Linked DNA regions of Aliidongia dinghuensis. The protein of the gene in region 2 interacts with the protein of the main gene of each other region in a pairwise test. Links are inferred from orthologs where the notes say so. Each region holds a gene or a part of one and is shown on either strand. Other genes may lie near its edges.

What was found.
Region 1: the proteins of rplI (region 2) and lon interact in binary tests that used the Escherichia coli proteins (3 or more experiments, as listed by UniProt). The link is inferred for Aliidongia dinghuensis from one-to-one orthologs.

Annotation. Positions count from the first base shown.
Region 1 is NZ_BMJQ01000017.1:52,799-62,922, forward strand. The notes cover bases 6,694-9,746. They hold lon (endopeptidase La), read right to left. Parts: upstream 9,401-9,746; coding sequence 6,986-9,400; downstream 6,694-6,985. Other genes in these bases: IEY58_RS27010 (HU family DNA-binding protein), read right to left, coding at 6,694-6,820; clpX (ATP-dependent Clp protease ATP-binding subunit ClpX), read right to left, coding at 9,574-9,746. Also shown: NADH-quinone oxidoreductase subunit NuoG, read right to left, coding at 1-447; NADH-quinone oxidoreductase subunit NuoF, read right to left, coding at 458-1,756; NADH-quinone oxidoreductase subunit NuoE, read right to left, coding at 1,746-2,378; IEY58_RS26975 (NADH-quinone oxidoreductase subunit D), read right to left, coding at 2,375-3,544; IEY58_RS26980 (NADH-quinone oxidoreductase subunit C), read right to left, coding at 3,628-4,260; IEY58_RS26985 (NuoB/complex I 20 kDa subunit family protein), read right to left, coding at 4,295-4,858; IEY58_RS26990 (NADH-quinone oxidoreductase subunit A), read right to left, coding at 4,858-5,229; IEY58_RS27000 (hypothetical protein), read right to left, coding at 5,868-6,158; more of IEY58_RS27010, read right to left, coding at 6,515-6,693; more of clpX, read right to left, coding at 9,747-10,124.
Region 2 is NZ_BMJQ01000008.1:261,455-271,494, forward strand. Bases 7,018-9,986 are described here. They hold rplI (50S ribosomal protein L9), read right to left. Parts: upstream 8,797-9,986; coding sequence 8,239-8,796; downstream 7,018-8,238. Other genes in these bases: IEY58_RS16935 (SAM-dependent methyltransferase), read right to left, coding at 7,018-7,976; IEY58_RS16945 (DUF2232 domain-containing protein), read right to left, coding at 8,789-9,745; rpsR (30S ribosomal protein S18), read right to left, coding at 9,769-9,986. Also shown: purF (amidophosphoribosyltransferase), read right to left, coding at 1-302; IEY58_RS16905 (CvpA family protein), read right to left, coding at 299-964; DNA repair protein RadA, read right to left, coding at 973-2,376; IEY58_RS16915 (ABC transporter ATP-binding protein), read right to left, coding at 2,418-3,188; IEY58_RS16920 (MlaE family ABC transporter permease), read right to left, coding at 3,185-3,958; alr (alanine racemase), read right to left, coding at 3,959-5,083; IEY58_RS16930 (replicative DNA helicase), read right to left, coding at 5,121-6,650; more of IEY58_RS16935, read right to left, coding at 6,726-7,017; more of rpsR, read right to left, coding at 9,987-10,040.

The DNA.
Region 1 (10,124 bases), on a different replicon or contig from region 2:
GCAATGGATGCAGCGCGTCATGTGCGTCTTGATCAGCGGGCCGAAGTCCTTGTCCTTGACCGCCCGCTTGTTTTCCAGGAACCGGCCGCGGTCGAAGCCGAACGCCATGGCCTCGTCCTGCAGGTCGCACTCGCCGCCCTGGTCGCAGATCGGGCAATCGAGCGGATGGTTGATCAGCAGGAACTCCATGACGCCCTTGCGGGCGCGCTGGGCCTTCTCGGAATTGGTGTAGACCACCTGCCCGTCCGCCGCCGGCATGGCGCAGGACGCGACCGGCTTCGGCGACTTCTCCATCTCGACCAGGCACATGCGGCAATTGCCGGCAATCGCCAGGCGCTCGTGGTAGCAGAAATGCGGCACCTCGACGCCGGCGGCCTGGGCCGCCTGCAGCACGGTCGTCCCGGCGGGGACCTCGACCTCGATACCGTTGATCGTCAGCTTCGGCATGGATCGGTCCTCACGCCGCCTGCGAGCGGCCGATGGCCGTCGCGCGGTAGTTCTTGATGCGCTCTTCCAGGACCGGGCGGAAATGCCGGATCAGGCCCTGGATCGGCCAGGCTGCGGCGTCGCCCAAGGCGCAGATCGTATGGCCTTCGATCTCATAGGAAACGTCCAAGAGCATGTCGATCTCCTCGACCGAGGCATTGCCCTTCACGAGCCGCTCCATGACGCGCCACATCCAGCCGGTGCCCTCGCGGCACGGCGTGCACTGGCCACAGCTCTCGTGCTTGTAGAAGTGCGCCAGCCGTGCGATCGCCGCGATGATGTCGGTCGACTTGTCCATGACGATGACCGCCGCCGTGCCGAGGCCGGACTTGACCTCGCGCAGCGCGTCGAAATCCATCAGCACCGTGTCGCAGATCGACTTCGGCAGCACTGGCACCGACGAGCCGCCGGGAATGACGCCCAGCAGGTTGTCCCAGCCGCCGCGCACGCCGCCGCAATGCTTCTCGAGCAGTTCCTTCAGGGGAATGCCCATCTCTTCTTCGACCGTGCAGGGCTTGTTCACATGGCCGGAGATGCAGAACAGCTTGGTGCCGTTGTTCTTGGGCCGGCCGAAGCCGGCGAACCAGCTGCCGCCGCGGCGCAAGATCGTCGGCACGACCGCGATGGTCTCGACATTGTTGACCGTGGTCGGGCAGCCGTAGAGGCCGCACTGCGCCGGGAACGGCGGCTTCAAGCGCGGCTGGCCCTTGCGGCCCTCGAGGCTTTCCAGGAGCGCCGTTTCCTCACCGCAGATATAGGCGCCGGCGCCGCGGTGCAGATAGAGCTCGAAATCATAGCCCGAGCCGCAGGCGTTCTTGCCGAGGAGGCCCGCTGCATAGGCCTCGTCGATCGCGACCTGCAGGTTGGACGCCTCGTTGTAGAACTCGCCGCGGATATAGATGTAGCAGGCGCTCGCCCCCATCGCGACCGAGGCGAGCAGGCAGCCCTCGACCAGCTTGTGCGGGTCGTGGCGGAGGATGTCGCGGTCCTTGCAGGTGCCGGGCTCGGACTCGTCGGCGTTGACCACGAGATAGCTCGGCCGGCCGTCGGGCGATGCCTTCGGCATGAACGACCATTTCATCCCGGTCGGGAAGCCGGCGCCGCCGCGGCCGCGCAGGTTCGAATTCTTGATCTCCTCGACCAGCCAGTCGCGGCCCTTGAGGATCAAATCCTTGGTGCCGCTCCAGTCGCCGCGCTGGCGGGCGCCGGCAAGGCGCCAGTCGTGGATGCCGTAGAGGTTCGTGAAGATCCGGTCTTCGTCACGCAGCATTGCCGTCTCCGTCGAACCGAAGGGTCGTGAGGGTGTCGGGGCCACCGACCGGCGCCGAGGTCTGGCGGTCGATCATGGAGCCCTTCGGCGGAACGATGCCCTGGGCCAAGCTGTCGAGCAGCTTCTCGGTCAGCTCGGCATTGAGGTCCTCATAGAGGTCGTCGTGCAGCTGCAGCACCGGCGCATTGACGCAGGCACCCAGGCACTCGACCTCGACGAGCGTGAACTTGCCGTCGGGCGTCGTGCCGCCGATGTCGATGCCGAGCTTGCGCTTGCAGGTCTCGGTCACCTCGTCGGAGCCGCGGAGCCAGCAGGACGTCGTCCGGCAGACCTGCAGGAAATATTTCCCGACCGGCTTCAGGTTGAACATCGTGTAGAAAGTCGCGACCTCGTAGACCCGGATCGGGGCCATGTCGAGCAGCTTCGCGATATAGTCCATGGCCGCGCGTGGCACCCAATTGTCGTGCTGCTTCTGCGCGATATAGAGCAGCGGCAGCACGGCGCTCGCCTGCCGGCCTTCGGGATATTTGGCGATGACCTTCTTCGCCCGCTCCAGGTTCTCAGCCGTGAACTCGAAGCTCGCCGGCTGCTCGACGACCACGTGGTCGTGCTCTCCGCTCATCGATCGATCTCGCCAAACACGATGTCCATGGAACCGATGATCGCGACCACGTCGGCCAGCATGTGGCCCTTGCCCATGAAGTCGGCCGCCTGGAGGAAGGCGAACCCGGGCGCGCGGATCTTGCAGCGATACGGCTTGTTGCTGCCGTCGGACACGACATAGACGCCGAACTCGCCCTTGGGCGCTTCGACGGCCGTGTAGGTCTCGCCGGCCGGCACATGATAGCCCTCGGTATAGAGCTTGAAGTGATGGATGAGGGCCTCCATCGACTTCTTCATCTCGGCGCGCGGCGGCGGCGCCACCTTGCGGTCGTTCACCATGTGCGGGCCCGACGGCATCTTCTCGATCGCCTGGCGCATGATCTTGACCGACTGGCGCATCTCCTCCATGCGGACGAGATAGCGCGACCAGCAGTCGCCGTTCTTGCCGACCGGGATGTCGAAATCCATCTCGGCATAGGCATCGTACGGCTGCGACTTGCGCAGGTCCCACGGGATGCCCGAACCGCGCAGCATCGGGCCGGACAGGCCCCAGTCGTAGGCATCCTCGGGCGAGATGATGCCGATGTCGACCGTGCGCTGCTTGAAGATGCGGTTCTCGGTCAGCAGGTTCTCAAGATCGTCGACGCGCTTCGGGAAGGCGTCGCAGAACCCCAGGATCTCGTCGGTGAGGCCGGGCGGCAGGTCCTGATGCACGCCGCCGGGGCGGAAATAATTGGCATGGAGCCGGGCGCCGCAGACGCGCTCGTAGAACTCCATCAGCCGCTCGCGGTCCTCGAAGCCCCAAAGCAGCGGCGTCACGGCACCAACGTCGATCGCGAAGGTCGTGACGTTCAAGAGGTGGTTGGCGATGCGCGAGATCTCGGCGAACAGCACGCGGATGTACTGCGCCCGCTCGGGCACGTCGATGCCCATCAGCTTCTCGGTCGCGAGCGCGAAGGCGTGCTCCTGCGACATCGGCGCCACGTAGTCAAGCCGGTCGAAATAGGGCAAGGCCTGCATGTAGGTCTTGTATTCGATCAGCTTTTCGGTGCCGCGATGCAGCAGGCCGATATGCGGGTCGCAGCGCTCGACCGTCTCGCCGTCCAGTTCCAGCACCAGGCGCAGCACACCGTGCGCCGCCGGATGCTGCGGGCCGAAGTTCAGGTTGTAGTTCTTGATGTCCATCGCCGCCGGCGCATTGGTCAAGGCGCCGGATGCGGTCGCAGCGTCGAAGGCTGTGCCCGCGGCTTTCAGGGTCGTTTCGCTCATCAGCTCTTGCTCCCCGCGTCGGCCTCGGGTGCCGGCCGGAACTTCTCATCGCCCGGCAGCAGGTGGTTCATGCCCTCCCACGGCGACAGGAAGTCGAAACTGCGGAATTCCTGTTTCAGTTTGACGGGCTCGTAGACGACACGCTTCTGATCTTCGTCGTAGCGCACCTCGACGAAGCCCGTGAGCGGGAAGTCCTTGCGGAGCGGGTGCCCTTCGAAACCGTAGTCAGTCAGGATGCGGCGCAGGTCCGGATTGTCGGCGAAGAAGATGCCGTACATGTCCCAGGCCTCCCGCTCGAACCAGCCGGCGGTGCTGTAGACGCCGACCACGCTCGGCACCGGCGTCGCCTCGTCGGCCGAGACCTTCACGCGGATGCGGCGGTTATGCTTCAGGCTCAAGAGGTTGTAGACGACCTCGAACCGCTCCGGCCGCTCCGGATAATCGACACCGCACAGGTCGACCAGCACCTTGAACAGGCAGCGCGGGTCGTCGCGCAGGAAAGTGAGCGCCGGCACGATCGCCGTGCGCGGCACCCACAGGATGAGCTCGTCCCGGATGACCTCGACCTTGAGGCAATTCTGGTCGAGAGCCGTGGCCACGGTGGAGCCGAACTCCGTGAGCGCTTGGGTCATAATCCCTCTTGGGTCGCCTGGCGTAACGCGGAAATCAGCGTGCGAAGACGCTCGTACGCTTGATCTTCTTCTGGAGCTGCAGGATGCCGTAGACCAGCGCCTCGGCAGTCGGCGGGCAGCCCGGCACGTAGATGTCGACCGGCACGATCCGATCGCAGCCGCGCACAACCGAATAGGAGTAGTGATAATAACCGCCGCCGTTCGCGCAAGAACCCATCGAAATGACCCAGCGGGGCTCGGCCATCTGGTCGTAGACCTTGCGGAGCGCCGGCGCCATCTTGTTGGTGAGCGTGCCGGCAACGATCATCACGTCGGACTGGCGCGGGCTCGGCCGCGGCACGACGCCGAACCGGTCGAGATCGTAACGGCTCGCGTAGCTGTGCATCATCTCGACGGCGCAGCAAGCAAGCCCGAAGGTCATCGGCCAGAGCGAGCCGGTCCGCGCCCAGTTGACCAGCGCGTCGAGCGAGGCCACGACGAAGCCCTTGTTCGTGATCTCGTCGGTCACCGAGCGCAGGAGCTGGTCCTGAGTGGCGCCGGGCGGGATCGGCACCAGGCCTGACGGGGACGCGGGTGCGACCGGTTGGGACGATCCGATCATTCCCATTCGAGAGCTCCCTTCTTCCACTCATAGATAAAGCCGATGGTCAGCACCGCCAGGAACAGCACCATCGACCAGAAGCCGAACATGCCGATATCCCCGAGCGTCACCGCCCAGGGGAACAGGAAGGCGACCTCGAGGTCGAAGATGATGAACAGGATCGCGACGAGATAGAAGCGCACGTCGAACTTGGAGCGCGCATCGTCGAAAGGCTCGAAGCCGCATTCATAGGGCGAGAGCTTCTCGCTGTCCGGATTCTGCTTGCCGATCACGAAGGACAGGCCGACGGCGGCAATGCCCATGAAGATCGCGACGCCGAGGAAAATCAGGATCGGCAGATATTCTCGCAGCAGGCTGAGCGATGACATGATCGGTCTCTCGGTCCTGTCGGGCTGGAGGCGGCGCACGACCTGAGCCGAAATTGCCAGGCGGCGAACGCACTCACCGGATTGCCTCGAAAATTCGAAGCCCGGCGCAACGGATGATCAAACTAGGTATAAGGAGTACAAACTGAAAAGAAAAGCGGCCATCCCGACCGGGAGCCGGCTATCCGCCGCGGGGCGCAACGATGAGCGCCTTCGATGCTCGGGACGGAATGGCGGGAGTGGCGGGGCTCGAACCCGTGACCTCCGGCGTGACAGGCCGGCGCTCTAACCAACTGAGCTACACCCCCGCGAACCGAGGGCCGCTTAGTACCCCCGCCCCGCCCCCGAGGTCAAGCGTGTTACAGCGGTCTTTTCGCGCCGCGGTGCGCATTGCTGGGCTGCAACATCGCCGGGCGATTTTGTCGGCCTGCTGGTATAGGCGCGGATGCGTCGCAAGACTGCGCGGCTTTTCTGGGGATGACGCGAATCGCCCGATGCAAATCAAAGACTTACCGGCCGGCTCTGACCCTGCCGGACATTCCGGCGCCCGCTTCGCACGCCCATGCGGTCAAAACACGAAAGGCCGCCTGCAGATCCCTCTACAGAGCGGCCTTACGTCGCTTTTTGATGAAGGCGCCGTTTCAGCGCAGCAGCGACAGGATCGCCTGGTTCTGCTTGGCGCTCACCGACAGGCTGGCCGTGCCGATGCTCTGGCGCAGCCCGACAGAGGTGCTGACGGCATCCTTGTCGTTCAGCGTCGCGCCGGAGAAGGCGGCCGACGTCACTTGTGCTGCGGGGCTGAGGCTGACCTGGTCCGTCGGCGTATCGGGCGTCGTGCTGGTGTTCGGCTGCGTCGTCGTGCGCGCCGCCGTGCCGGTCGTATCCGTGACCGTCGGCTGCCGTTGGGCAGAATTCAATGCGATGTCGCTCATCATGCCGTCCATTTTCGAAAGGCGCAGCTTTAACTGCCAGATGGCGTAGCTTTAAGCTCGGCAACGACAATACCACCCGGATCGCGAAGGTGCCACCGAGGATCCGTGAAGCGGGTATGCCGTTCCGGCAAGGAAAGATCTTTGCGGGATTGGTGGGCGATGACGGATTCGAACCGCCGACCCTCTCGGTGTAAGCGAGACGCTCTACCGCTGAGCTAATCGCCCGATATCGGGCCTTCCCGAGCGGCCGGCGCGGCGACCTTTCCAACCAGCTCGTCGACCGAGCCGCGTCGGGCGGTTTCGCCGCGTCAGACCGAAGAGGCCGCCGGCGACGGCGGCCTCGAACGCAAAACCAATTAGTTCAGCGCATCCTTGAGCGTCTTGCCGGCCTTGAACTTGGCCTGCTTGGACGCGGCGATCTTGATCTTCTCGCCGGTGCGCGGGTTGCGCCCCTCGGAAGCCTCACGCGCCGCAACACTGAACGTGCCGAAGCCGACCAGGCGAACCTCGTCCCCCTTCTTCAGCGCAGCTTCGATGCTGTCGAAGACCGCATCCACGGCCTTCGCCGCCTCGGACTTCTTAAGCTCGGTAGCGGTAGCAACCGCGTCGACGAGTTCGTTCTTGTTCACGCTACCCCCTCCAACGACACAAAGTAGAACCAGGAAAATTACCCGTTCGAATGAACCGGGAGCTTAGATCGCGGCTCATTTGACAGTCAATCGCCGAACGCCCGAAAAAGCGAGCTATTCTGCGAAAAATCGGCTGTTTTTGATGAAAGAGGGCCCGGATGTCGCCATCCGGGCCCCGATGCAGGTTCCGCGCCGTGCTTAGTGGGTCACAACGCCCGGGCGATCGTCCGATTCGGCGGCGGGCGCCACCGGTTCAACCGCAGGCGACTCGGCGTCGCTCCATTCGATCGGCACGAGCGGCTTGGTCAGCGCCTTGGCCAGGAGCTCGTCGACGTGCGCCACGGGGATGAGCTCCAACCCCTTCTTCACGTTGTCCGGGATCTCCGCCAGGTCCTTCTCGTTGTCCTTCGGGATGAACACGGTCCGGATACCGCCGCGCAGAGCCGCGAGCAGCTTCTCCTTGAGGCCGCCGATCGGGAACACCCGGCCGCGGAGCGTGATCTCGCCGGTCATGGCGACATCGCGGCGGACCGGAATGCCGGTCATGACCGAGACGATCGCCGTCACCATGGCTACGCCCGCGGACGGTCCATCCTTGGGCGTAGCACCTTCCGGCACATGCACGTGGATGTCCTTCTTGTCGAACACCGCCTGCTTGATGCCGTAGGCCTGACCGCGGGATTTCACATAGGATTCAGCGGCTTGCACTGATTCCTTCATGACGTCTCCGAGCTTGCCGGTCGCCGTGATCTTGCCCTTGCCGGGCAGCAGCACGGATTCGATCGACAGGAGCTCGCCGCCGACCTCGGTCCAGGCGAGACCGGTGACGACGCCGACCTGGTCCTCCGTCTCGGCCTCGCCGTAGCGGAACTTGCGCACGCCCGCGTATTTCTCGAGGTTGCGGCGGGTGACCGCCACCTTCGCCGTCTTGTTCATCAAGATTTCCTTGATGGCCTTGCGGCTCAGGTTGGCGAACTCGCGCTCGAGCGAACGCACGCCGGCCTCGCGGGTGTAGTAGCGGACCAGGTCGCGGATCGCGTCGTCCGAGATCGACCACTCGCCTTTCTTGAGGCCGTGCGCCTCGATCTGCTTCGGGATCAGGTGGCGCTTGGCGATCTCGACCTTCTCGTCCTCGGTATAGCCGGGGATGCGGATGATCTCCATGCGGTCGAGCAACGGCTGCGGCATGCGCATGCTGTTGGCGGTCGTCACGAACATCACGTCCGACAGGTCGTAGTCGACCTCGAGATAATGGTCGTTGAACGTCGCGTTCTGCTCCGGATCCAGGACCTCGAGCAGCGCCGAGGACGGGTCGCCGCGCCAGTCGGCGCCGAGCTTGTCGATCTCGTCCAGGAGGAACAGCGGGTTCGACGACTTCGCCTTCTTCATGCCCTGGATGACCTTGCCGGGCATGGAGCCGATGTAGGTCCGGCGATGGCCGCGCACCTCGGCCTCGTCACGCACGCCGCCCAGCGACATGCGGACGAAGTTGCGGCCCGTGGCCTTGGCGATCGACTTGCCGAGCGAGGTCTTGCCGACGCCCGGTGGCCCGACCAGACACAGGATCGGTCCCTTGACCTTCTTCATGCGCTGCTGGACGGCCAGGTACTCAAGGATGCGTTCCTTGACCTTCTCGAGCCCGTAGTGGTCCTGGTGCAGCACGGTCTCAGCCGCCTTGATGTCGCGCTTGACCTTGGTGCGCTGCTCCCAGGGAATGCTCAAGAGCCAGTCGAGGTAGTTGCGCACCACCGTCGCCTCGGCCGACATCGGGCTCATGCTGCGAAGCTTCTTCAGCTCCGCCTGCGCCTTGTCGCGGGCTTCCTTGGTGAGCTTGGTCTTGTTGACGCGCTCCTCGAGCTCGGCCAGCTCATCCTTGCCGTCCTCGCCCTCGCCCAGCTCCTTCTGAATGGCCTTCATCTGCTCATTCAGATAGTACTCGCGCTGGGTCTTCTCCATCTGGCGCTTGACGCGATTGCGGATGCGCTTTTCGACCTGCAGGACGCCGATCTCGCCTTCCATGAAGGCGAAGACCTTCTCGAGCCGCTCGCTGACCGTCTCGGCCTCGAGCAACTCCTGCTTCTCGGGGATCTTGAGCGCCAGGTGCGACGCAATCGTGTCCGCGAGCTTGGCCGGATCGTCGATCTGGTTGATCGAGACCAGCACCTCGGGCGGGATCTTCTTGTTGAGCTTGATGTACTGCTCGAACTGGGCGACGGCGGTACGCGCCAGCGCCTCGAGCTCACTGCCCTCGCCGCTCTTCTCCTCGATGAGCTCGGCATAGGCCTGGAAGAAGTCCGGGTTGTCGCTGAAGCGGACGATGCGCGCCCGCTGGCCGCCCTCGACCAGCACCTTGACGGTGCCGTCTGGCAGTTTCAGGAGCTGCAGGACCGTGCCGACCGTGCCGACCGTGAAGATGTCCGACGCAGACGGATCGTCCTGCGCGGCGTTCTTCTGCGTCACGAGCAGGATCTGCTTATCCTCCTTCATGACGTCTTCGAGGGCGCGTACCGACTTCTCCCGGCCCACGAACAGGGGGACGATCATGTGGGGGAAAACCACGATGTCGCGCAACGGAAGGACGGGATAAAGGGCACCGCGCGGAATTTCGAACATGATGCCTCGTCTTGGCTGGAGCCGTTCCCCGACACGCGGCGAAACGGCCGTTAAGGCGTAGCTGCCCGTGAACTAACGTGGCCTTTGTCGCGGCCCGTTCAAGGTCGGGGGAGGAAGCTCGCTTCCTCCCCCGCGCATGTCAGGGGCGGTGTGGGGCCCCTTGAAATGCCGTCTTAGGCAGGCGTTCCGGCCGCCGCGCCATCGGCGCGGCGCGTCTCGGAATGGATGTAGAGCGGCTGAGCCCGCCCGTCGACCACCTCGCGGTTGACGACGATCTCGTCGACCGATTCGAGGCCCGGCAAATCGTACATCGGGTCGAGCAGGATGCCTTCCATGATCGAGCGCAGGCCGCGCGCGCCGGTCTTGCGCAGGATCGCCTTCTTGGCGATGCCGCGGAGCGCGTCCTCACTGAAGGTGAGGCGCACGTCTTCCATCTCGAACAGGCGCTGGTACTGCTTGACCAGCGCGTTCTTGGGCTTGGTCAGGATGTCGATGAGCGCCTTCTCGTCCAGGTCCTCGAGGGTGGCTACGACCGGCAGGCGGCCGACGAACTCGGGGATGAGGCCGAACTTAAGCAGATCCTCGGGCTCGACGTCGCGCAGGATCTCGCCGGTCGTCCGCTCGTCCGGGCCCTTGACGTCGGCACCGAAGCCGATCGAGGTGCCCTGGCGGCGGTTGGCGATGATCTTTTCCAGGCCCGCAAACGCGCCGCCGCAGATGAACA
Region 2 (10,040 bases):
ACGTTGCGGATCGCGACCTCGCCGGTCGTGGCATAGCGGTTGTGGCCGATCGCGGCGTTGCCGGGCAGGCGCTCCATGACCGCGGGCGAGCTGAAGTTCTCGCCGACCTGGCCCAGGCCGCGGTGGGCGTGGAACTGGGCGCCGTCGTAGGTGACGATGCCGGCAGCTTCCTGGCCGCGATGCTGGAGCGCATGCAGCCCGAGAGCGGTGAGGGCAGCGGCCTCGGCATGTCCGAACACGCCGAACACGCCACATTCTTCATGAAAGTGGTCGTCGTCGAACGGCACGGTCGTAAGCGTCATGGTTTTGATCCGGTCTGCAGGGCTTTGTCGACGAGATGGGTAAGATCGGTCTCGTCCTGTTGGGACGGGCCGGCGGGCGGGGCCTTGTTGGCGCCCATCGGCGCGTTGAGCTTGTCCAGGTCCTGCTTCACCTGGTTCGCCTGGTTCACTTTCTGGGCCGCTTCGCTCGCAGCCTGAGTGCCGCGGTCGAGCACGTTGCGCGGGATGAGCGCGTTCAAGCGCTGCGCCCCGGCCTCGAGCAGGGGCTGGGTATGGGCCTGGACCACCCAGTTGGGGCGATCCTCGGGCGCGAGGAACCGGGTCATGACGAGATAGGCGGCGCAGGCGACGAGGACGCCGCGCGCGACGCCGAAGATCATGCCGAGCGCCCGATCGATGGCGCCGAGGCTCGATTGCCGGACTTGGTTCGACAGCACGCCGGTGACGATGGAAAAGATGATGAGGCAGACCACGAAGACGGCGGCCGGAGCCACCACGTCGGCGAGCCACGGCTTCATGAAGCCGCGCGCGATAGTGCGCGCCGGGTCGAACAGATAGAACGTGACGACGAAGGCGCCGACCCAGGCGGCGATCGACAGGAGTTCGCGGGCGAAGCCGCGCACGAAAGCGAACAGGCCCGAGATCGCGACCACGGCGACGACAATGATGTCGAGCACATTCATGACGGTATTCAGGCCCTCATCGCCGGGGTGGTAACGCGCTCGGTGTCGAACATGTCGACGAGCTCCTGCAAATGACCGATCTCGTTCTGGACGATGCCGGCCGATGCCGGTTTCTGTCGTCCCCGTCGCGCCGGTCCGAGCGCGCGTTCGAAGCCAAGCTTGCCCGCCTCTTTCAACCGTGCGTCCGACTGGCTGACCGGCCGGATCTCGCCCGACAGACCGATCTCGCCGAACACGACCATGTCCGTCGGCACGGGCTGCCCCGTCAACGCCGACACCAGCGCCGCGGCCACTGCGAGATCCGCCGCCGGCTCCGAAATTCTAAGGCCTCCGGCGACGTTCAGGTATACGTCGTTCGATCCGATTGCAAGGCCGCAACGTGCGTCCAGAACGGCCATCACCATTGCAAGCCGCGCGGAGTCCCAACCGACGACGGCACGCCTGGGTGTACCGAGCGGCGATGGGGCGACGAGCGCCTGGATCTCGACCAGCACCGGCCGTGTTCCTTCCATGCCGGCGAAGACTGCGGCACCGCTGACGGCCCCATGGCGATCGGCCAGGAACAGGGCGGAGGGGTTCGCGACCTCGCTCAGGCCCGCGTCGGTCATCTCGAATACGCCGATCTCGTCGGTTGCCCCGAACCGGTTCTTGACGCCGCGCAGGATGCGGAACTGGTGGCCGCGCTCGCCCTCGAAATAGAGCACGGCATCGACCATGTGCTCGAGCACGCGCGGGCCGGCGATGGCGCCGTCCTTCGTCACGTGGCCGACCAGGATGAGGGTGAAGCCCACGCGCTTGGCGAGCCGGATCAGCTCTTGGGCTGCCGCGCGCACCTGGCTGACGGTACCGGGCGACGAATCCAGCATGTCGAGATACATGGTCTGGATCGAGTCGATGACGACGATGTCGGCAGCGTGGGCGTGGTCGAGCGAGGCCGCGATGTCTCGGATGCTGGTCGCCGCCGCGAGCTCGACCGGCGCGTCGGTGACGCCGAGGCGGCTCGCGCGGAGCCGCACCTGGTCGACCGCCTCTTCGCCTGAGATATAGACGCATTTGGCGTTGTTGCGCGCGAGCGAGGCCACGACCTGCAGCAGCAGCGTCGACTTGCCGATGCCGGGGTCGCCGCCGACCAGGAGGGCCGAACCCGGCACGAGGCCGCCGCCGCACACCCGGTCGAACTCGGCGATCCCCGTCAGCCGACGCGGCGCCGCCTCGCTCGAGCCCTCGAGCCCGACGAAGGCGATGCGCTTGCCCTTGGCCGCCCCCGATGCGCCCAGCCCCTTGGGCGGGCCCTCGGGTTCGGCCTCCTCGATCAGGGAGTTCCAGCCGCCGCAGGCCTCGCAGCGGCCGCCCCACTTGCTATGGACTGCCCCGCATTCCTGGCAGACGAACCGGCTGCGGGGGCGAGCCATGGCTCAGTGGCTCCTGCCCGGCAGGGGCGCGCGTCTCGCGATCACGACGCGCGGATCTCCATCTTGATTGGCCCTTCGGCGCGGCCGTGGATGAACTGATCGACGTAGGGATTGCCGGACTTGTCGATCTCGGCGGTCTCGCCCTGCCAGATGATCCTGCCGTGGTAGAGCATCGCGATGCGGTCCGAGATCTTGCGGGCGCTCGCCATGTCGTGGGTGATCGAGAGCGCCGTGGCGCCCAGGTCGCGCACGCAGCCGACGATGAGCTCGTTGATCACGTCGCTCATGATCGGGTCGAGCCCGGTCGTCGGCTCGTCGAAGAAGATGATCTCAGGCTTGGCGGCGATGGCGCGGGCGAGGCCGACGCGCTTCTGCATGCCGCCCGAGAGCTCGGCCGGCGTCAGGTCGGCGACGTCGGCGCCGAGCCCGACCTTGGCGAGCGTCTCGATGGCGACGCGCTTGGCTTCCGCCGCTCGCATGCCTTCACCCTGGATCAGGCCGAAGGCGACATTCTGCCAGACGGGCAGGGAGTCGAAGAGGGCCGCCCCCTGGAACAGCATGCCGAACTTCGCCATGAGCCGCGCGCGCTCCGAGCCTGTCAGGCGGGCCGTCGGCTGCCCGTCGACCAGGATCTCGCCCGAATCCGGATGGATCAGCCCCAAGATGCATTTCAGCAGCACGGACTTGCCGGAGCCGGAACCGCCGATCACGACGACGCTCTCGCCCTGGTCAATCTCCAGATTGATGCCCTGCAGCACCTTCTTGCGGCCGAACGCCTTGTAAAGGTTCCGGATGACGATCTTGGCGGTCATGAGAAGAATACCGACGTCAAGAGATAGTCCATGAGCAGGATCACGATCGAGCTCGAGACCACGGCATTGGTCGTGGCGGAACCCACACCCTGGGCGCCGCCGCGCGAATGGTAGCCGTGATAGCAGCCGAGCAGCGTCACGATGAAGCCGAATACCGCGGCCTTGACCAGGCCCGAGACGACGTCCGGCGTCTTCAAGGCCACCCAGGTCTGGTGCAGGTAGCTCGACGGATTGTAGTCGAGCAGGTAGACCGCGACGATATAGCCGCCCAGGATGCCGATGATGTCGGCGATCACGACCAGGAGCGGCATGCAGACGACGCCGGCCAGCACGCGCGGCACCACCAGGTATTTGAACGGATTGGTCGAGAGCGTCGAGAGTGCCGCGATCTGGTCCGTGACGCTCATGGTGCCGAGCTCGGCCGCGATGGCGGCGCCGACGCGCCCCGCGACCATCAGTCCGGCGATGACGGGCCCAAGCTCGCGCGTCACCGACAGCACGACGAGCAGCGCCACGGCCGCGTCGCCGCCCAGTCCGGAGAAGCCGGTATGGCTCTGCAGCGCCAGCACCATGCCGGTGAAGAGCGAGGTCAGGCCCACGACCGGCAGCGAGTTGTAGCCGATCTGGATCATCTGCCTCAGCAGAAGCTTCCAATAGAGCGGCAGGCGGACGATGTGGCTCAAGGCCACGCCCGCAAACAGGATGAGGCGCCCGACACTGGCGAAGAAGGTGAGCGCCGACCGACCGATGGTCGCGAGAATGTCGCCCATCTAGGCGGCAACCGGTCCGTAGAGGCGCATCAGGCGCCGGGAGAGGCGGGTCAGCACCTCGTAGCCGATCGTGCCGCAGTCGCGGGCCAGATCGTCGGCGCCGTATTGCGGCCCCAGCACATCGACAAAGCCGCCGGGGAGCACCCATTGCGGCGGCACGGCGCTGACATCCACTGTGACGAGATCCATCGAAATGCGGCCGATGACGGGAATGGCCACCGGGCCTAGGAAGACGCGCGCAGCATTGCTGCCGGCCCGCAGGACGCCGTCGGCGTAGCCGACGCCCAGCGTCGCGACCCGGCGCGGCCGGTCTGCAGCGTAGGTCGCACCATAGCCAACGGTCCGTCCAGCGTCAATCTCGCGAACTTGCAGGATTTTTGCTTTGATCCCAACGACTTGACGCATCGGGTTCGCCTGTGTCGGCGTCGGATTGAGGCCGAACAGTGCCGCCCCCGGGCGCACCAGCTCGAAATGATAGTCGGGGCCGAGGAAGATGCCGCTCGAGGCTGAGAGGCTGCGCATCGCCTGGGGCAGGCGGGCGGCTGCGGCCGTGAAGCTCGCGTGCTGCAGCGCGTTCAACGGATGGTCGGGCTCGTCGGCGCAGGCGAGGTGGCTGATGATCGCCGTGACCGGCATGCCTTCGATGAGCGTCGGGTCGGCGGCGAGGCGATCGATCTCCTCGGGCGGCAGGCCCAGGCGCGCCATGCCGGTGTCGAGCTGCAGCAGTGCCGGCCGGCCGGGCGCCGCCGTCCGCCAGGCCGCGATCTGGCCAAGATCGTTCAGCACCGGCAGCAGGTTCGCATAGGCGGCAAGCTCGCGCGCCGTGCCGGGGATGGGGCCGGACAGCACGGCGACGCGCGCGTCGGGCGCTGTCTTGGCCAGGCTCTGGGCCAGCGTCACGCCCTCGTCCGGCGTTGCGACGAAGAACCAGCGGCAGCCGGCAGCGGCGAGAGCGGTTGCAACCGGCAGCACGCCCAGCCCGTAGGCGTCGGCCTTGACCGCGGCGCCGGTCAGGCAGCCGGGGCCGACGCGAAAGGCGAGCTGGCGCCAATTGTCGACGATCGCCTGCAGATCGACGGTGATAAGTCCGGTGACCCCGGGCGGCGCGTCGACGGTTGGGGGCACCCAGCCGGCCAGCGCCTGAGAGACATTAGCCTCTGGGCTACTCGTGGATCTCGGGGAGGTGGTCGGCGCCGACATAGTCACCAAATTTGGTCGTAGCACCGTCGAAACTCAAGGTGATGATGCCGATGGGGCCGTGGCGCTGCTTGCCGATGATCACTTCGGCCTTGCCATGGGCGGCGCTAAAGCGCTGCTGCCATTCGGTATAGCGCTCCAAGTGCTTTTCCGCGGATTCCTCGGGTCGGCGCGCGGGTTCCGCTCGGCCGAGGTAATATTCCTCGCGATAGACGAACATGACGACGTCGGCGTCCTGCTCGATCGAGCCCGACTCGCGGAGGTCGGCGAGCTGCGGCCGCTTGTCCTCGCGCTGCTCGACCGCACGGCTGAGCTGCGAGAGCGCAATGACCGGCACGCTCAGCTCCTTGGCGAGCGCCTTCAGGCCGCGGGTGATCTCGGAAATCTCCTGCACGCGGTTCACTTCCGCGCCGCGCCCGGGCGTGCCCTGGAGCAGTTGCAGGTAGTCGACGATGATGAGGTCGAGCCCCTGCTGGCGCTTCAGGCGCCGGGCGCGCGTGCGCACGGCGGCGATCGACAGCGCCGGCGTGTCGTCGATGAACAGCGGGATGCTCTGCAGCTCGAGCGAGGCCTGCACGAACTGGTCGAACTCGTCGCGCGAAACCTCGCCGCGGCGGATCTTGTCGCCCGACACGCCCGAGGCCTCGGACAGGATGCGGGTCGCCAGCTGCTCGGCCGACATTTCGAGCGAGTAGAAGGCGACGACGCCGCCGTCCTCGGCGATCGCCTCGCCGGTAGCGCCGCGGCCCTGGCGATAGGCGCGGGCGACGTTGAACGCGATGTTGGTCGCAAGTGTGGTCTTGCCCATGGACGGGCGGCCCGCAAGGATCATCAGGTCCGACGGATGGAGCCCGCCCAGCTTCTTGTCGAGGTCGCGGAAGCCGGACGAGACGCCCGAGGTCTTGCCGTTGCGCTTGTAGGCAGCCTCGGCGATTTCGGTGGCTGAAAGCAGCGCCTGCTTGAACGGCTGGAAGCCGCCGTCCGCGGCGCCGGCGGTCGCCAGGTCGAACAGCTTCTTTTCCGCGACTTCGATCTGCTTCTTGGCGTCGAGGTCGAGGTCTTGCTCGTAGGCCTCGTTGACCACGTCGCCGCCGATCTCGATCAGCTCGCGGCGCAAGTGCAGATCATAGATCTGCCGGCCGTAGTCCGCGGCGTTGATGATGGTGACGACCGAGGCCGCGAGCTGGGCCAGATAGCGCGCACCGCCGATGTCGACCAAGGCGCCGTCCTGCTCGAAGAACGGTTTCAGCGTGACGGGACTCGCGATCTGGCCGCGCTCGATCAGCTTCTCGACCGCGCCATAGATCCGCTGGTGCACCGGCTCGTAGAAATACTCGGGCCGGAGAAACTCCGAGACCCGGTGATAGGCCGCGTTATTGACGAGCAGCGCGCCCAGAAGCGCCTGCTCGGCTTCGAGGTTCTGCGGTGGCGTACGATAGGCGGGGACGTCCGGCTGCGCCGGGACGACCGGCGCGGGCGAGCGGGCTGGGTCCATGTTGCCCACAACCTACTGCCGACCGGCCGGCTCAGACCACGGCTATTCCATCCACAGGCCTGTGGATAACGGGGATCAGTCGGCGCAGCCCGCCTGGCGCGGCGGCAGGGCCGAGACGAGCGGATGCGCCGCCTTCCACTCGTTCATGTAGTCGCGGGTCATCGGCACCGCGTCGACGCGCTTCGCCAGCTGGATCTGGAACACCATCAAGTCCTGGACGCGGAAGCCCGCCTCCGACGCCGCGAGATAGAACTCCCACATGCGGCAGAACCGCTCGTCGTAGAGCGCCTTCACCTTCTCCCAGTGGGTGAGGAAGCGCTGGCGCCAGTGGCGCAGCGTCTCGGCGTAGTGCAGCCGCAGGATCTCGATGTCCATGAGCTGCAGGCGGGCGCGCTCGATCGCCGGCAGCACCTCGGAGAGCGCCGGGCAGTAGCCGCCGGGGAAGATGTATTTCCGGATCCAGGGGTTGGTCGTGCCGGGCCCGTCCTGGCGGCCGATCGCGTGGATGAGCGCCACGCCGTCATCGGTCAGAAGGTCGTGGATCTTGTCGAAATATTCGCCGTAGTGATTGACCCCGACATGCTCGAACATGCCGACCGAGACGATGCGGTCATAGCGGCCCTGGTCGAGACGATAGTCGCGCATCTCAAAGCGCACGCGGTCTGAGAGCCCGGCCGTGGCGGCCCGGTCGTTCGACATCTTGTGCTGCTCGGTCGAGAGCGTGAGGCCGGTGACGTCGACGCCCGCCGCCTGCGCCAGATAGAGCCCGAGCCCGCCCCAGCCGGAGCCGATGTCGAGCAGCTTCTGGCCGGGCTTCAAGAGCAGCTTGGAGGCGATATGCCGCTTCTTGTTGGCTTGTGCCGTCTCGAGATCGTCGGTCGTCCGCTCGAAATAGGCGCAGGAATATTGCCGGTCCGCGTCCAGGAACAGGTCGTAGAGCGTCGACGAGAGATCGTAGTGATGGGCGACGTTCTGCTGGGCGCGGCCGACGGGATTATGTTGCTGCATCCAGCGCGCCCAGCGATCAACGCCGTTATAGAGCGGCGAGAGCGCCACCGACCGGGGCGCGGTCGAGATGTTGCCCATGAGGAGGCTCAGGAAATCGTAGATGTCGCCCTCAACGAGCGTCATCGAGCCATCCATGTAGGCTTCGCCGACGGCCAGGCGCGGATTGAAGAACAAGCGCCGCTCGAGCGTCTTGGTATGCAGGCGAATCGTCGAGACCGGTCCGGGCAGCTCGCCGAAGATGTGGGTTCGTCCGGAAGAATCGATGACGGTCAGCCGTCCGCGACGGATGAGGTGACGCAACAGATGGGCCAACAGCATACGCTACCCCCGTTCTGCATGTCGAAACGTCAGGGTTGGGGCGCGGAGGCGGGCCCAACCGGGAAGGTGCGGGCAAGGAAAATGGATCGCAAAACAAAAACGCCGCACAGGATGCCGATATCCCGTGCGGCGTCACGCATCGGAGCCAGGCTCCGACGCGAATAGTCAAGCAAGCTTCGCGTCGACTATCAAGCCCTTGAAAAGCAATGGCCGAATGACCACCGCCGCAGAGCTCGACCGACCTGGACGCTGGCCGGGGCGATCAGGCCTCGGCCGTCTCCTCGGCAACCGTCTCGGCCTCGGCCTCTTGGGCCTCGCGAGCGGCCTCGAGATCGGCCGCCGTCAGGCCCTTGGCCTGGGCCGCGGCTTCGTCGGCCGACTGCGCCACGTTGACCTGGACGATCAGCGACACTTCCGGGTGCAGGGTGATCTTCACCTTGTGCACGCCCAGCGTCTTGATCGGGTGGTCGAGCGAGACCTGCGAGCGCTCGACCTTGTAGCCGAGTTCGCCGATGCCGTCGGCCACGTCACGCGCCGAAACCGAGCCGTAGAGCTGGCCGGTCTCGCCGGCCTGGCGGATCACGACGACGGAGAGGTCGCCCATCTTGGCGGCGACTTCTTCGGCCTCGGCCTTGAGGCGCAGGTTGTTCGCCTCGAGCACAGCACGCTGCGTCTCGAAATAGGCGAGGTTCTCCTTGGTCGCGCGCAGAGCCTTCTTCTGCGGCAGGAGGAAATTGCGGGCATAGCCCGGACGGACCTTAACGATCTGGCCCAGATGGCCCAGCTTCTCGACCCGCTCCAGCAGGATGACGTCAACCATCACTCTTCTCCTGGTCCGTTGCGGCGATCCGGCGCCGCAACCCGACCCATTGCTCGATCACACCGAGGGCGACGATCAACGGGATCGGCCACCCAAAAACAAGAACCGCGACATAGACCCCGGCCAAGAGCCAGGCCCGCTTCGACGACCGTGCGGCCGAGGCGTGGATCACGCCCAGGCCCTGAAACAGAAACGGCACCGCCAGGATGACCGACAGGTTCGATCCCGCGAACGCGATCTCCCCGCCATAGGGCAACCTGTCACCCAACGCCGCCGCGGCGATCGCCGCGGCCAACGGCACCAGGACGAGCCATGGGACCGTGATCGACGCGATCGTCGGCGCCGGACGGCGCGCCCAGCCGAAACCGGCGAGAGCGCCTTGGGCCAGGACGCCGTTGACGGCGATCAAGCCCATCCAGACCGTCGCCCCCATGCCGGGCAGCCAGCGCACCGCCGACTGCAGCATCTCCTCCGCCTGCGCGCCGACCTGCGGATCTTGATTCCGCAGTTCCTTGGCGAGCGTGCCGACCGCGGCCCGCAGGCTGCCCTCCATTCCGCCCGGCTGACCCACAAGGCTCAGCTGGGAGGCAAGGAAGACGACCGCGGCCAATGCCGTGAGGCCGAGCACCAGGCGGCCCGCGGAGGGCCATTCCGTTTCAACCCGTCGGCGCCAGAGCGCCAACGGCACCACGACCATGACCGGCAACGCAAAATCGGCAAGGAACACCATGCCGTAGAGCGTGTCGACCGCCAGGATGACCGCGGTACCCACCACCGAAGCGATCGCCGCCGGCGCAATGCCGAGCGACAACCCGACCAGAAACAACGGCAGAGGCGTCATGCCCATGAGGATGACGCCGCCGACATTGCCCTTGACCAGCGACACGAACAGCAAGGCAGCCGCGAGGCCGCCTGCTACGGCGAACGCAGCCGATCGGACGATCGACATGGCGCCGCCGGACGTGCGCGGGCCTATTGAATCAGATACGGCAGCAGCCCCAGGAAACGCGCGCGCTTGATTGCCTGGGACAACTCGCGCTGCTTCTTGGCCGACACCGCCGTGATCCGGCTCGGGACGATCTTGCCGCGCTCGGAAATGAAGCGCTGCAGGAGCTTGACGTCCTTGTAGTCGATCTTCGGCGCATTCGGACCCGAGAACGGGCAGGTCTTGTGACGGCGGAAGAACGGACGGCGCGCGGCCGGGCGGGCGCCCGGGGCGGCTTCGCCCTCGCGGCCCTGGGGAC